2 regions of the Vibrio sp. 378 genome follow, and region 1 is predicted to be linked to the other one. Evidence: riboswitches for the same ligand, from Rfam matches in the RefSeq annotation. Region 1 holds a riboswitch; the other holds the start of a gene.

Region 1 (7,547 bases):
CCTATCTAGTTGACACAGGTAAGATGAAAGCAAAAGAGCTGCCCTAGAGCAGCTCTTTTTAATTTTGTATCAGCAGTGATGCTTATTTTTTCTGAGCTCGCTCGTAAGATTCTAGGATTTCAGCTTTAGCGGCAGCAACATCTGCCCACCCATCCACTTTCACCCATTTGCCTGCTTCAAGCTCTTTGTAACGCTCAAAGAATTGCGTGATCTGCGCTTTCAGTAGTTCTGGGATATCGTCCACATCTTGGATGTGCTCGTACTCTTTCGAGATTTTTGAGTGGGGAACCGCAAACACTTTTGCATCTTCACCCGATTCATCTGTCATCTTCAAAACGCCAACAGGACGGCAGCGAATGACTGAACCTGGCATGAGTGGGTATGGTGTTGGTACCAATACGTCGACTGGGTCGCCATCAAGAGACAGGGTATTGTTCACGTAGCCATAGTTGCATGGGTAGAACATTGGTGCAGACATGAAACGGTCGACAAATACAGCACCAGAGTCTTTATCTACTTCGTACTTGATTGGATCTGCATTTGCAGGAATTTCGATAACGACATAGATATCTTCAGGCAGCGACTTGCCTGCTGGTACATGGTTTAAGCTCATTAGAATATTCCTTTTCATTAACGATGAGTCACACAAAAGCGGCTTCATCTGATGATAAATTCGCGTTTCACTTTAGCGACAAAAACGCGGCAGGTAAACACCTGCCGCGTTGGACAAAGGTCTGAAATTATTCTTCGTCGCGGTGCAGTTCAAGGAACTCTTCAACTTTGCGAACCATGTTCTTCGAACCCACAAAGAAAGGTACACGCTGGTGCAACTCAGTAGGCTTGATGTCCATAATGCGATTCACGCCGTCCGATGCAATGCCGCCAGCTTGCTCAATGAGGAATGCCATAGGGTTACATTCGTAAAGCAGGCGTAGCTTGCCTTGTGGGTGGCTTTGTGTGCTTGGGTAAAGGTAGATACCACCTTTCAGTAGGTTGCGGTGGAAATCAGCAACCAGCGAGCCAATGTAGCGAGAAGTGTATGGGCGACCGTCTTCTGGCACGTTTTCTTGGCAGTACTTGATGTACTTCTTCACCCCTTGAGGGAAACGAATGTAATTACCTTCGTTGATGGAGTAGATCTTACCATCATCAGGAATCATCATGTTTTCATGAGAAAGACAGAAGCTGCCGATAGATGGGTCGTAAGTAAAGCCGTTTACGCCGTTACCAGTTGTGTATACCAACATGGTGGAGGAGCCGTAAATTACGTAGCCCGCAGCCACTTGTTTGTGACCAGGTTGTAGGAAGTCTTCTTCAGTTGGTGGAGTACCGATTGGAGAAACACGACGGTAAATCGAGAAGATAGTACCAACAGAGACGTTCACATCGATGTTAGAAGAACCATCAAGTGGGTCCATCAGTACTACATATTTGGCGTTTTGGTTGAGTTCTTTATTGAACGCAACTGCTTCGTCTTCTTCTTCACTGGCAACGCCACACACTTGATCACGAGCTTCAAGCGCGGCTTTGAACTTATCGTTCGCGTAAACATCGAGCTTTTGCTGATCTTCACCTTGGACATTTTCCGTGCCTACAGCACCAGTGATATCACCGAGACCCGCTGCGTTGATTTCGCGGTTAACGATTTTTGCAGCTAAACGAATGGAGGCTAAAAGGGATGATAGATCACCGCTAGCGTGGGGGAAATCCGCTTGTTTTTCGACAATGAACTCGCCTAGGGTGCGCAGTCCTGACATGGTTAATCCTTACATTTTCATTTCATTGGGGGTAGTGCGCAAGTGAGCATCTCTTTATGGATGTTAAACGATTGCGCTGGATGTAAGTTTAAGTCGCAGATCTTTTTAATGGTAATGAAGTAACTGTTTGAGATCTCAATTTATTTGTAGACTTATTTGAGGGATTCATCAGTAAGCAAGAGGTTGTACAGTCTGTGTTCAACCTTGTCATATTTGTGAAAGGGACTGCAAGAAGAAGGCTAAAGTCACTCGCTTTTCAGGCGGTAATCGCGATAATGAAAGCATTAAAAAACGCATTACAAGGTTTAGTTTATGCACATTCATATCTTGGGTATCTGTGGCACATTTATGGGCGGCGCAGCGATTCTAGCGCGCCAATTAGGACATAAAGTCACTGGTTCTGATGCCAACGTTTATCCGCCAATGAGCACACTGCTTGAGTCTCAAGGTATTGAAATTATTGAAGGCTTTGACCCGTCTCAACTCGAGCCTCAACCAGATCTTGTGGTGATTGGTAATGCGATGAGCCGTGGTAACCCTTGTGTCGAGCATGTGCTCAACACTAACATGCGTTACACCTCTGGCCCGCAGTGGCTCAACGAGTTTTTGCTGCATGATCGTTGGGTATTGGCGGTATCGGGTACACATGGGAAAACGACCACGTCGAGCATGCTTGCTTGGATACTTGAAGATTGTGGTTATCAACCGGGTTTCTTAGTCGGTGGGGTACTCGGTAACTTCGGAGTGTCTGCTCGTTTGGGTGAAAGTATGTTTTTTGTCGTTGAAGCGGACGAATATGACAGTGCTTTTTTCGATAAGCGTTCTAAGTTTGTGCATTACCATCCTCGCACTTTAATCATGAACAATCTTGAGTTTGATCATGCTGATATCTTCGATGATCTAGAAGCGATCAAGCGCCAATTCCATCATTTAGTGCGAACTGTACCGGGCAATGGATTGATCTTAGCGCCGAGAAAAGATCAGGCGTTAGCGGATGTATTAGAGCGTGGCTGCTGGACTGAAAAACAGTTCTCTGGTGAGAATGGTGACTGGCAAGCGCACAAATTAGTGCTTGATGGCTCGAAATTTGACGTTGCGTTGCAAGGCGAGAAGGTTGGTACCGTCGAATGGAATTTGGTGGGTGACCACAATGTGGATAATGCGCTGATGGCAATCGCTGCTGCACGACATGTTGGAGTCACTCCGGATCTTGCTTGCCAAGCATTAGGGCGTTTCATCAATACCAAGCGCCGTTTAGAGCTGAAAGGTGAAGAACAAGGTGTGACGGTTTACGATGATTTTGCGCATCACCCAACGGCAATTGAACTTACTGTCGGTGGTTTGCGTAACAAGGTAGGTGAAAAACGCATCCTAGCTGTGTTAGAGCCGCGTTCTGCAACCATGAAGCGTGGCGTACACAAAAACACACTTGCAGAGTCACTACACAGTGCAGATGAAGTCTTCTTGTTCCAGCCAGATAATATCGAGTGGTCTGTGCAAGACATTGCCGACCAATGCACACAGCCAGCGTTTGTCGATGCGGATATAGATAACTTTGTAGCCAAGATCGTCGAACGTGCGCGACCAGGTGACCAAATTCTAGTCATGAGTAACGGTGGCTTTGGTGGTATTCACGGAAAACTTCTTGAGCAGTTAAAACAAAAAGCCTGATTGATATGCAAAACAAAACACAACCCTCTCACAAAAAAGCCATCACGTTGGCATTAACGGGGGCTTCTGGTGCTCCCTATGGCCTTCGTCTTTTAGAATGCTTGGTTGCGGCGGATTATCATGTCTACGTTCTGATTTCTTCGGCGGCTCGTGTCGTGATGGCAACCGAGCATAATCTTAAGCTACCAAGTGGCCCAGAAGCAGCACAGCAAGCATTAGTAGAGCATCTGAACTGCAATCCAAATAACATCACCGTTTGCGGTAAAGACGATTGGTTCTCGCCGGTTGCGTCTGGTTCTGCTGCACCCAAGCAAATGGTGGTTTGCCCATGCTCTGCGGGAAGCGTTGCGGCCATAGCACACGGTATGTCGGACAACTTGATCGAACGGGCCGCTGATGTAGTAATGAAAGAGCGCGGGCAGCTGTTGCTCGTGGTTCGCGAAACACCATTCTCAACGCTGCATCTGGAGAACATGCACAAACTGTCGCAAATGGGCGTCACCATCATGCCAGCAGCTCCAGGCTTCTATCATCAGCCAAAGAGCATTGAAGACTTAGTGGATTTTATGGTGGCGAGAATTCTTGACCACTTAGGTATTGAGCAAGGTTTGGTGCCTCGTTGGGGTTATGACCAGCGATCGTGAGCTGATTGTGTAACCACTCAAATACCTTTACAATTCATCCAACTCATCGGGGAGCAAACCCATTTAGCATTGAGTCAATCAATGCATTGGGGCGCTGAGACCTAAGTGTTTAACTAGGGACCCGTATTACCTGAACCAGATAATGCTGGCGTAGGAATTGAGTCTGGATATTGGAAGTCCTTAATAGCCGCCTCAAACCCTGTGCCGCTCAACTTATTTCTCTGAAATACTCATGGAGAGCGAGCAGTGAAACCCACTCTAAATCTGATTGCCTTAGCTGCAATCACCTCTACTTCAGCGTTTGCCGCTGAAAACACATTAACCATCTATACCTACGACTCTTTTGCCGCAGATTGGGGGCCGGGTCCTAAAATCGAGCAAGCTTTTGAAGCAAAATGTGGCTGTGACGTTAACTTCGTAGCGTTGGACGATGGCGTGTCGATTCTGAATCGTCTTCGTCTTGAAGGCGGTAATAGCAAAGCGGACATCGTATTAGGTTTGGATAACAATCTGATGGCAGAAGCGAAGAAAACCGGTCTGCTTGCCGAGCACAATGTGGATACGGCTAACACAGTGTTACCAAACGGTTGGAGTGACACGACGTTTGTACCGTACGATTACGGCTACTTCGCGTTTGTGTACAACAAAGAGAAACTCGCTAATCCGCCGAAAAGCATGAAAGAGCTGGTGGAAACGCGCGACGATCTGAAAGTGATTTACCAAGATCCGCGGACTTCAACGCCGGGCCAAGGCTTAATGCTATGGATGAAATCTATTTATGGCGACGATGTGACGCAAGCGTGGCAGAAGCTAGCGAGCAAAACCGTAACGGTCACGAAAGGTTGGTCTGAGGCGTATTCTATGTTCCTCAATGGTGAGTCCGATTTAGTGCTTTCTTACACCACTTCACCTGCGTACCACTTAATTGCGGAAAACGATTCGAAGTTTGCTACGGCGAATTTTGCTGAAGGCCACTACATGCAAGTTGAAGTAGCCGCCAAAGTGAAAGGGGCAAAAAATTCAGAACTTGCTGATCAATTTATGAGTTTCATTTTAAGTGATGAGTTCCAATCGGCGATGCCAACGGGTAACTGGATGTACCCAGTCACTGACGTTGAGTTACCTAAAGGTTTTGAAACTTTGAGTGTTCCAAGCAAGTCGTTGAGCTTTAGTGCTGATGAAGTGGCAAAAATGCGTAAGTCTTGGATTCGCGAATGGCAAAGCGCATTGACGTTTTAGCTGACGTTTCCATCCTCATCTGAATGAGATAGGTTTTACCTTTGAATTCTGTTCCAAAAATAGGTTTAGGGGTCGCGATGATCATCGCGACCTTTGTTATTTCTGCCCTAGGTGCTTTGATTGTTCAAGCCCCTTCACTTGATGTGTCTGTGGTATGGGGCGACCCGTACTATCAACATGTCACCAAGTTCAGTTTCTACCAAGCGTTTCTTTCCACATTGCTCAGTGTTGGCTTTGCCATTCCAGTAGCGCACGCACTTTCGCGTCGCCAATTTATTGGTAAATCATTACTGCTTAAGCTGTTTGCATCGACACTGGTTTTGCCGGTTTTGGTTGGTGTTTTTGGGCTGTTAGCGATTTATGGCAACAGTGGTTTGTTGGCGCAGTGGTTGCAAAGTTTCGACACTAAACTGCCATTCTCTATTTACGGTTTGAACGGCATTTTACTCGCCCATGTGTTCTTTAATTTACCTTACGCGGCACGATTGCTTCTGCAAGCCTTGGAGTCTATTCCTGCCGAGCAGCATAAGCTTTGCGCGCATCTTGGGATGAGCCATTGGGATAAGTTTCGCTGGGTAGAATGGCCGCGTTTAAGGCAGCAGCTTCCCCACGTTTGTGGGTTGGTGTTTATGTTGTGCTTTACCAGTTTTGCCACTGTAATGGCGTTGGGGGGCGGGCCAAAATCCACCACCATTGAATTGGCCATTTACCAAGCGATTAAGTTTGATTTTGATTTACAAGCTGGGGCGTTATTGGCGCTGTGGCAGATGCTGTTATGTGGACTGCTTGCTATTGGAGTGCAGAAGTTAACAAGGCCTGTTTCTATCAGTGCTGGAAGCACATCAGTACAGCAATATTTAACGAAGGATCATGGGTGGTCAAAAGCTTGGGATAGCTTTTGGATCATAGGTGTCTTTTTACTGGTAATACCGCCGTTATTGATGGTGTTACTGAGTGGTATCAACCAACAAGTTTGGACAGTATTAACCGATGAGCGTTTTTGGTCTGCGCTATTGAACTCCCTCAAAGTCGCCTGTGTCGCTAGCGCGCTTGCGGTCGCTGCAGGGGTGTCCATACTATTGACCAGTCGCCGTTGGCGGTTGCAGTACAAAAACACGCGAGCCGATCAGATAGAGTTAATCGGCACCATTATTTTGGTGACTCCAGGTCTGGTGATTAGCACCGGTTTATTCTTACTACTGCGCGCATTTACCGATGTTTTTAGCTTGGCATTTTTTGTCGTGATTTGGGTGAACGGTTTGATGGCTTTGCCTTACGTGATCAAAACGCTAGCGCAGCCAATGCTGCACATTGAACAACAGTATCAGTATGTATGTGCCAGCTTAGGCATGCGTGGCTGGCAACGGTTTAAAGTGGTGGAGTGGCAGGCGCTACGCAAGCCGTTTGCACATGCGTTTGCGATCAGCTTTATGTTTGCAATAGGGGATTTAAGTGCCATAGCACTGTTTGGTGGACAAGAGTTTCGTACCTTACCTCTGTATTTGTTCCAGTTGCTTGGCAGTTATCAGATGGACGCAGCTGCGGTGGTATCGGTGACCCTATTGTTGTTGAGTGTGGGCTGTTTTGCCTTGATTGAGAAAGTATTGAAAACGAAGGAGAGAGCGTAATGTTAGTGTTGGATGATGTGCAGTACACCTACCAACGTGAACTGTTTCGTTTTGACTTAACGATTGAGCAAGGACAGATTGTGTCGCTGATGGGACCAAGTGGGGCAGGGAAGTCAACCTTGCTGGCGTTGGTGGCAGGATTCATCCATCCTGACCGTGGTGATATTTGTGTTGATGGTGAGTCCATTGTGCGTAAAGAGCCTTATCTGCGTCCGTTCTCTATGTTGTTCCAAGAGCACAATTTGTTTGCTCATTTATCGGTGCGTGACAACATCGGTTTGGGCTTACACCCGGGGCTAAAGCTCACGGTGGACCAAAATCGTCAGATTGAACAAGCCGCGCAGCAAGTTGGTGTTGCAGAGTACCTCGACCGTTTGCCAGAGCATCTTTCTGGTGGCCAGCGTCAACGTGTTGCCTTAGCGCGTTGTTTTGTTCAGCCTCATCCCATGTGGCTATTGGATGAGCCGTTCTCGGCGCTTGATCCGGTGTTGCGTGAAGAGATGCTGAGCTTGGTAAAAAAACTGGCAGCAGAGCGGGGAATAACCGTATTGATGGTCACGCACCATTTAAGCGATGCCAAAGCGATTGCCAGCCACTTTGTGTTTGTG
Region 2 (7,547 bases), on a different contig from region 1:
CGGGCACATTTTGGTATCACCCACATATGAATAGTGTGAAGCAGCTTGGTAAGGGCTTAGTTGGGCTAATTATCGTTGAAGAGGCTGAGCCTGTTCTATTTGATGAAGAACAGGAAATAGTTCTAAAGCATTGGCATTTAGACAAACAAGGTCAGTGGAAGAACCTTATGGTACCGCGCTTGAGCGCTCGTATGGGGACTCCCGGAGAGTGGAGTAGCGTCAATGGTGTGCATGAACCTGTTTATACGCTGAAGCAGAATGCTACCACGCGATTAAGAATTGCTAATGTCGATAACACCATTACTTACCCGATCGCTATAGAAGGGGCAGAGGCTTGGGTTATTGCTATAGATGGTAATCCTGTTAAAACGCCTTATAAGCTCACTCAGCACAAAATTGGTCCAGGAATGAGGTTAGATATCGGATTGATTGCTCCGAAGGTTGGAAAACGTGTTTATGTGCGTCAAATGAAAGGACGCTTCCCATTCCCTTTGTGCGAGTTTGACGTTGTTGAGTCTGACCTGCCGAACAACCAGAAACTGCCTTTATTACCTCTCAACCCTGTGCCAGCTCTCGATTTGAAAAATGCAGAGCAAATCGATTATGTGTTTGAGTGGGAGGGCGCGATCACTCCTGCTGATAAATCGGGCAAAGCGATACCTAAATTCTGGCTGATGAACAAACGGGCTTGGGAGGGAATGAGCAAAGATAATATTCCGCCGCCCCTTTCAACATTGGAGATGGGAAAAACCTATATCTTCAACCTAAAGAACGTCACCCAATATCATCATCCTATTCACCTTCATGGACACACATTTACGGTTCTTGAGTTAGATGGAAAAAAACTCGACGAACCGTTTCATACCGATACGGTCTTGTTTGGAAAAAACGGCAGTGCGAAAGCGGCATTTGTTGCAGATAACCCTGGACGTTGGATGTACCATTGTCATGTAATTGAACATATGAAGACGGGTTTGATGGGTTACATCGAAGTAAAGTGACTCCTGTAACTTTTAAAATCTTGATAAGTTTTAAGCGCTATACTTTGCTGAATTCTAAGATTGTATAATCACTATTGCCGTAAATTTGATTACAATGTCGCCATTAACTTTTCTGGGGGAATTATGGGACAACTATCCGTTTTGGGTTTTATTGCATTGGGTGGTGCATTTGGTGCATGTTCTCGTTACTTAATTTCTGAACTTTGTGTCATTTTATTGGGGCGTGGTTTTCCATATGGTACGTTAACCGTTAACGTTGTTGGCTCATTTATGATGGGCTTATTGATAGCAGCTTTCGATAATGAACTTTTGGCAACGGAACCTTGGCGACAAGTGATTGGCTTGGGTTTTTTAGGCGCACTAACGACGTTTTCCACCTTCTCGATGGATAATGTGTTGCTTATGCAGCAGGGCGCTTTCTTTAAGATGGGGTTGAACGTATTGTTGAATGTCGTGTTAAGTATTTCAGCGGCGTGGATTGGCTTTCAATTATTGATGCGCAGCTAGCAAAGTAGTTAAAAATTGAACAGGTCGGCTTGGTTTCACCAAGCCGTTTTTATATACTGACATCACTTGTCGGAGTGCCATAAGGCTGAGACCGTTAATTCGGGATCCGTTGAACCTGATCAGATTAGAATCTGCGAAGGGAACAAGAGAAGATATTCACACCGGAGTTCTTTCTGGTTGACCTATCAAAAGTCGAATGTTGTTACAGGCAAATATCGTAAGCTTTAACTAGCCTTAATTTGACTCCTCTTGTCGCATCTATCCGCCAAGCATTTTTATCCAATTACTTTTTATCTAGTATAACAAAGCAAGGAAAAATGCTATGTCGAGTCGCAAACAAGCGAGACTGGAAGCAAAACAGTTCATTGATACACTCTCGGTACAACCGTACCCCAATTCAAGCAAAGTCTACGTAGAAGGCTCACGTCCAGATATTCGTGTGCCAATGCGTGAAATATCACTCGCTGATAGCCTTATTGGAGGCACAAAAGAAGCGCCTATATTCGAACCTAATGAGCCAGTACGCGTTTACGATACGTCGGGTGTATACACAGATCCAGAGCACACCATAGACCTCTATAACGGCTTACCTAAGCTGAGAGAAGGGTGGATTGAAGAGCGCGCCGATACTGAGCTACTTGATGAAGTAAGCTCGGTGTACACCAAAGAACGCTTAGAAGACGAAACACTAGACGATCTTCGTTACGGTAATCTACCACGTATTCGACGTGCCAAAGATGGCCATTGTGTGACTCAATTGCACTATGCTCGCAAAGGCATTATTACCCCAGAAATGGAATATATCGCGCTGCGTGAAAACATGGGGCGTGCCAAGTATCGCGATGAAGTGCTGAATCAACAGCATCCGGGTCAAAGCTTCGGAGCGAACCTACCAAAAGATATTACCGCCGAATTCGTGCGCAAAGAAGTCGCCGAAGGTCGCGCTATTATCCCTTCCAATATTAACCACCCAGAATCCGAACCAATGATCATTGGACGTAACTTTTTGGTCAAAGTGAACGCAAACATCGGTAACTCATCGGTCACTTCTTCGATTGAGGAAGAAGTAGAGAAGCTCGTTTGGGCGACACGTTGGGGTGGAGATACCGTTATGGATCTCTCTACTGGACGTAACATCCACGAAACTCGCGAGTGGATTCTACGTAACAGTCCGGTTCCGATCGGTACCGTACCAATGTATCAAGCGCTTGAGAAAGTGAATGGTGTTGCGGAAAACCTTAACTGGGAAGTGATGCGCGATACCCTGATTGAGCAAGCAGAGCAGGGCGTTGACTACTTTACTATCCATGCCGGTTTACTACTTCGTTATGTGCCAATGACTGCAAAACGCGTTACTGGCATCGTCTCTCGTGGTGGTTCTATCATCGCGAAATGGTGTTTAGCGCATCACCAAGAAAGTTTCTTATACACCCATTTCCGAGAGATCTGTGAAATCTGTGCTAAGTACGATGTCGCACTATCTCTTGGTGATGGTCTGCGTCCTGGCTCGGTTGCTGATGCTAACGATGAAGCGCAATTTGCAGAGCTTCGTACTCTTGGCGAATTGACCAAGGTTGCGTGGGAATACGACGTACAGGTGATTATTGAAGGCCCTGGTCATGTTCCAATGCATATGATCAAAGAGAACATGGAAGAGCAGTTAGAGCACTGTCATGAGGCTCCTTTTTATACCCTTGGTCCATTGACGACAGACGTCGCTCCAGGTTACGACCATATTACTTCAGGCATCGGCGCTGCCATGATTGGTTGGTATGGCTGTGCAATGCTTTGCTACGTAACTCCTAAAGAGCACCTTGGTTTACCAAACAAAGAAGACGTGAAAGTAGGCATGATCACTTACAAGCTTGCTGCGCACGCCGCTGATTTAGCGAAGGGACACCCTGGTGCACAAGTTCGTGATAACGCGCTTTCTAAAGCTCGCTTTGAGTTCCGCTGGGAAGACCAATTTAACTTGTCGCTCGACCCAGATACCGCACGCGCTTTCCATGATGAAACCTTGCCTCAAGAGTCTGGCAAAGTTGCTCACTTCTGTTCGATGTGTGGACCAAAGTTCTGCTCGATGAAGATCTCGCAAGAGGTACGAGAGTATGCGAAAGACACTGAGCAAGTTGCTGCGGACCAAGCTATATCGATCAAAATGCTGGATGATCCTCTTGAGGGGATGCGTCAGAAATCGCAAGAATTTAGAGAGTCAGGTTCTGAGCTATACCACCCAGCAGCACATGCCGAGGTAAGTGACTAATGAGCAAAATCCTTATTCCGTCATCGTTGATTGAACTGACAGGTTTAGTTCAGCAATGTTTGTTGTTGGCGAAAGAACAGGGTTTTAGCATAGAAGACATTGAGTTGGGTGTGAGCCCAACTCAATCTATTCAGCTTGTTCGCGGCCAACAGACCACACACATAACGACTGATCTCATTGATGATTATGACTCTGAGCATGAGAGTTCATTTGTGCTCTATTACCGTTCTGCTTTGTCGGTAGAAGCGTGTGCTAAGCAACCGTCGAAAGCGATTTATATTGGTATTGCTGATACTCAGGTATCCGATGAAAAGGAGAAAGTGCTTCAGCTTGATATCTGGCGTCACCCAATTAACAACGAAGTGAGAGCGCTTTCCGTTAAGTCCAAATTCAACGCAATGTTCGATCCTGAACATCACCTTGCTTGGATAGTAACGCTGACAGTACTCGATTTTCCTATCGAAGATGCGTTAACACTTGCTCGAGGAATGTTAACTCAACAAGCGAATGTTTCACGTGAAACACTGTTGAATGACAATCTTGACGAGGGAAGATCTACTCAGTGGGCTGACCAATTTGATGATTTCCCCACACCTGTACTGGAAGATAACCGACTCGATATTCAAGTTGGTTGGTCTGCACAAGGCGAGAGCGTTAGCTTTCCAACTCTGACTAAGCAAAGTTTAGGGCTCTATCCAGTCGTTGATGATGTTGCTTGGATTGAACGTCTATTGCCACTAGGCATCAACACTATTCAACTGCGAATCAAGAACCCACAACAAGCCGATTTAGAACGACAGATCATTCGAGCAATTGAGCTAGGTCGTCAGTATCAAGCACAAGTGTTCATCAATGACTATTGGCAGTTGGCAATCAAGCATGGCGCTTATGGCGTTCACCTAGGACAAGAAGACATAGAAGAATCGAATTTGGCTCAGCTAACTAAAGCCGGTATTCGTCTTGGTCTTTCTACTCATGGTTATTACGAACTACTGCGCATCGTACAAATTCATCCTAGCTACATCGCGCTAGGGCATATTTTCCCAACCACCACAAAACAGATGCCATCGAAACCACAAGGTTTAGTGCGTTTGGAACTGTATCAAAAGCTGATTGATAGCATTCCTTATACAAACACAGAGGCTGCTTTCCGTCCTTCAAAAGACAAAGCAGTTAGTGACAATGTGCTTGGCTTTCCGACGGTTGCGATTGGTGGTATTGACCAATCTAATGCAGCCCAAGTTTGGCAAACAGGTGTTTCTAGTTTGGCTGTTGTGCGAGCTATTACGTTGGCAGAATCACCTCAGTCCGTCATCGAGTTCTTCGCACAACTGATGAAGGAAAGACAGCTAACGTTTACTGATCAGAATAGTGAATTAGCGGATACCAAGAGAGGCGAACATGCTCACGGATAAGCAGTTCCTTCGCTATCAGCGCCAAGTCGCTCTGCCTGAAATTGCCGAAATTGGGCAAGAGCGTTTGAGCAAATCGCATGTGCTGATCATCGGTTGTGGTGGGTTAGGGAGCGCAGCGAGTTTGTACTTGGCATCCGCGGGCGTTGGTAAATTGGTTGTGGTTGATGACGATGAAGTTGATAGCAGTAACCTACAGCGTCAGATCATTTATCGTGAACAAGACCTCCAAGTTGCGAAAACAGAAGCGACTGTAAAGCAACTTACTGAACTTAATTCTATGGTTCAAATTCGTGCTCTCAATAAGCGATTGGACAAAGCACAGCTTCAGCTTGAGGTGATGCTAGCGGATATGGTGCTCGACTGCACCGATAACATGCCAACGCGCCAGCTCATTAACCAAGTTTGTTTCGAGCAAAATACGCCGCTCATCTCGGCGGCAGCAATTGGTTGGCAAGGGCAATTCGCTGTCTTTGATTACCAAACACTAAGTGAACAAGAAGCGCAGAGTAAAGCCTGTTATCGCTGTTTGTATCCGTTCGACGAATTACCGCAAACGCAAAAGTGCATTGAGAGCGGTGTCGTCGGTCCGGTGGTGGGTACACTTGGCAACTACCAAGCGATAGCGGCAATTCAAAAACTGGCGACGGGAAAGTTTCATGTCGAGACTGCCAAGTTACACCTGTTCGATGGATTGAAGCTGCAATGGCAAACCATGGCGATAAGTAAAGATAAACAGTGCCAAGTGTGTGCTCAGATTTAGCTTACGAGTAATGGGCAGAATTAAGAGAGTTGGAAGCAATGACTTTATCAGAACAACAAACAACACAAATGACCGCTGCTGACTTAGATGTGATCACTATTGTCATCAATGACCAGTCACATCAAGTTGCCATTGAGTCGAATCTAAAGCAAATCATTAGTCAATTTGCGCTGCCTGAAATGGGCTGTGTTTTTGCAATTAATAACAATGTTGTGCCGCGCAGTGAGTGGGCTAGCACAGTTCTTTCACAGGGAGATAGCATCTCTTTGTTTCAAGCGATCGCAGGGGGTTAAAGTCGATGCTTAAAATTGGTGATAAACAATTCGAATCAAGACTGTTCACGGGAACAGGGAAGTTTGCCAACAGCCGATTAATGGCAGAAGCGATTCAAGTGTCGGGCTCTCAACTTGCGACCATGGCGTTGAAACGTGTCGATGTGAACGACCAACAAGACGATATTTTGCTGCCGTTAGTACAAGCGGGTGTGAACTTATTGCCGAACACCTCGGGTGCAAAGAATGCTAAAGATGCTGTGTTTGCTGCGCAACTGGCGCGAGAAGCGTTGGGTACTAATTGGTTAAAACTAGAAATTCATCCAGACCCGAAGTACTTGATGCCCGATCCAATTGAGACACTTGCTGCCGCTGAACAACTGGTTCGTGAGGGTTTCATTGTCCTTCCTTATTGTCATGCTGACCCGGTTCTGTGTAAACGATTGGAGGAAGTGGGCTGTGCTGCGGTCATGCCATTAGGTGCGCCGATCGGTTCTAACAAAGGGATAGTTTCTCACGATTTCCTAGAAATCATTATCGACCAAGCTAATGTTCCTGTCGTTGTCGATGCGGGTATTGGCGCACCTTCACATGCCGCGCGTGCGATGGAAATGGGCGCGGATGCCGTACTCGTCAATACCGCGATTGCAGCTTCGAGCGATCCCGTTGCGATGGCGAAGGCATTTAAGTTGGCGGTAGAGTCGGGGCGTATGGCTTATGAAGCCGGACTTGCAGGTAAGGTTTCTCATGCGGTTGCGTCGAGTCCACTGACGTCATTCCTAGATGAGCTTTAGCCCTAGATTGGTTTAGCTATTAAGCGAGGAAAACATGAGCTTCGTTGAACAATTTAAGCAGCTTAATTGGGATGACATTTCGATGTCGATCTATGCGAAAACGGCACAAGATGTTGAGCGAGCATTGAATAAACCCAAGCGTGATTTGGAAGACTTTAAAGCGCTAATTTCACCAGCGGCTGAAGCGTACTTAGAGAAAATGGCACAACTGTCATACTCGGCAACTCGCAAGCGTTTTGGTAATACCATGTCGCTTTATATTCCATTATACCTTTCTAATTTATGCGCCAATGCTTGTACTTATTGTGGCTTCTCGATGGAGAACAGAATCAAGCGTCGTACCTTGAATAGGGACGAAGTGGCTGCAGAAGTCGAAGCCATCAAACGCATGAAGTTCGATAGCGTATTGCTGGTGACTGGCGAACACGAAACCAAAGTGGGAATGAAATACTTCCGCGAAATGGTGCCGATGATTAAGCAGCGCTTTAACTATTTGGCGATGGAAGTACAACCGCTAGATCAAGACGAATACGCC

Evidence for each region. Region 1 has a riboswitch for thiamine pyrophosphate ahead of thiB (thiamine ABC transporter substrate binding subunit). Riboswitches for the same ligand answer to the same signal wherever they lie in the genome.
Region 2: it holds a riboswitch for thiamine pyrophosphate, as region 1 does, so the genes downstream of both, thiC (phosphomethylpyrimidine synthase ThiC) here and thiB (thiamine ABC transporter substrate binding subunit) in region 1, are expected to answer to the same signal.

What each region holds. Positions count from the first base shown of each region.
Region 1 covers NZ_JAWOUO010000009.1:80,859-88,405, forward strand. The annotation lists gene R7Q48_RS17020 (DUF2799 domain-containing protein) at 1-9, shown strand, start outside; gene ppa (inorganic diphosphatase) at 83-613, opposite strand; gene fbp (class 1 fructose-bisphosphatase) at 741-1,757, opposite strand; gene mpl (UDP-N-acetylmuramate:L-alanyl-gamma-D-glutamyl-meso-diaminopimelate ligase) at 2,070-3,428, shown strand; gene R7Q48_RS17040 (flavin prenyltransferase UbiX) at 3,434-4,072, shown strand; TPP riboswitch at 4,110-4,246, shown strand; gene thiB (thiamine ABC transporter substrate binding subunit) at 4,319-5,311, shown strand; gene thiP (thiamine/thiamine pyrophosphate ABC transporter permease ThiP) at 5,353-6,939, shown strand; gene thiQ (thiamine ABC transporter ATP-binding protein) at 6,939-7,547, shown strand, end outside.
Region 2 covers NZ_JAWOUO010000022.1:30,175-37,721, reverse strand. The annotation lists gene R7Q48_RS22525 (multicopper oxidase family protein) at 1-1,001, shown strand, start outside; gene crcB (fluoride efflux transporter CrcB) at 1,125-1,508, shown strand; TPP riboswitch at 1,569-1,667, shown strand; gene thiC (phosphomethylpyrimidine synthase ThiC) at 1,831-3,771, shown strand; gene R7Q48_RS22510 (thiamine phosphate synthase) at 3,771-5,186, shown strand; gene R7Q48_RS22505 (HesA/MoeB/ThiF family protein) at 5,173-5,946, shown strand; gene thiS (sulfur carrier protein ThiS) at 5,985-6,239, shown strand; gene R7Q48_RS22495 (thiazole synthase) at 6,245-7,012, shown strand; gene thiH (2-iminoacetate synthase ThiH) at 7,047-7,547, shown strand, end outside.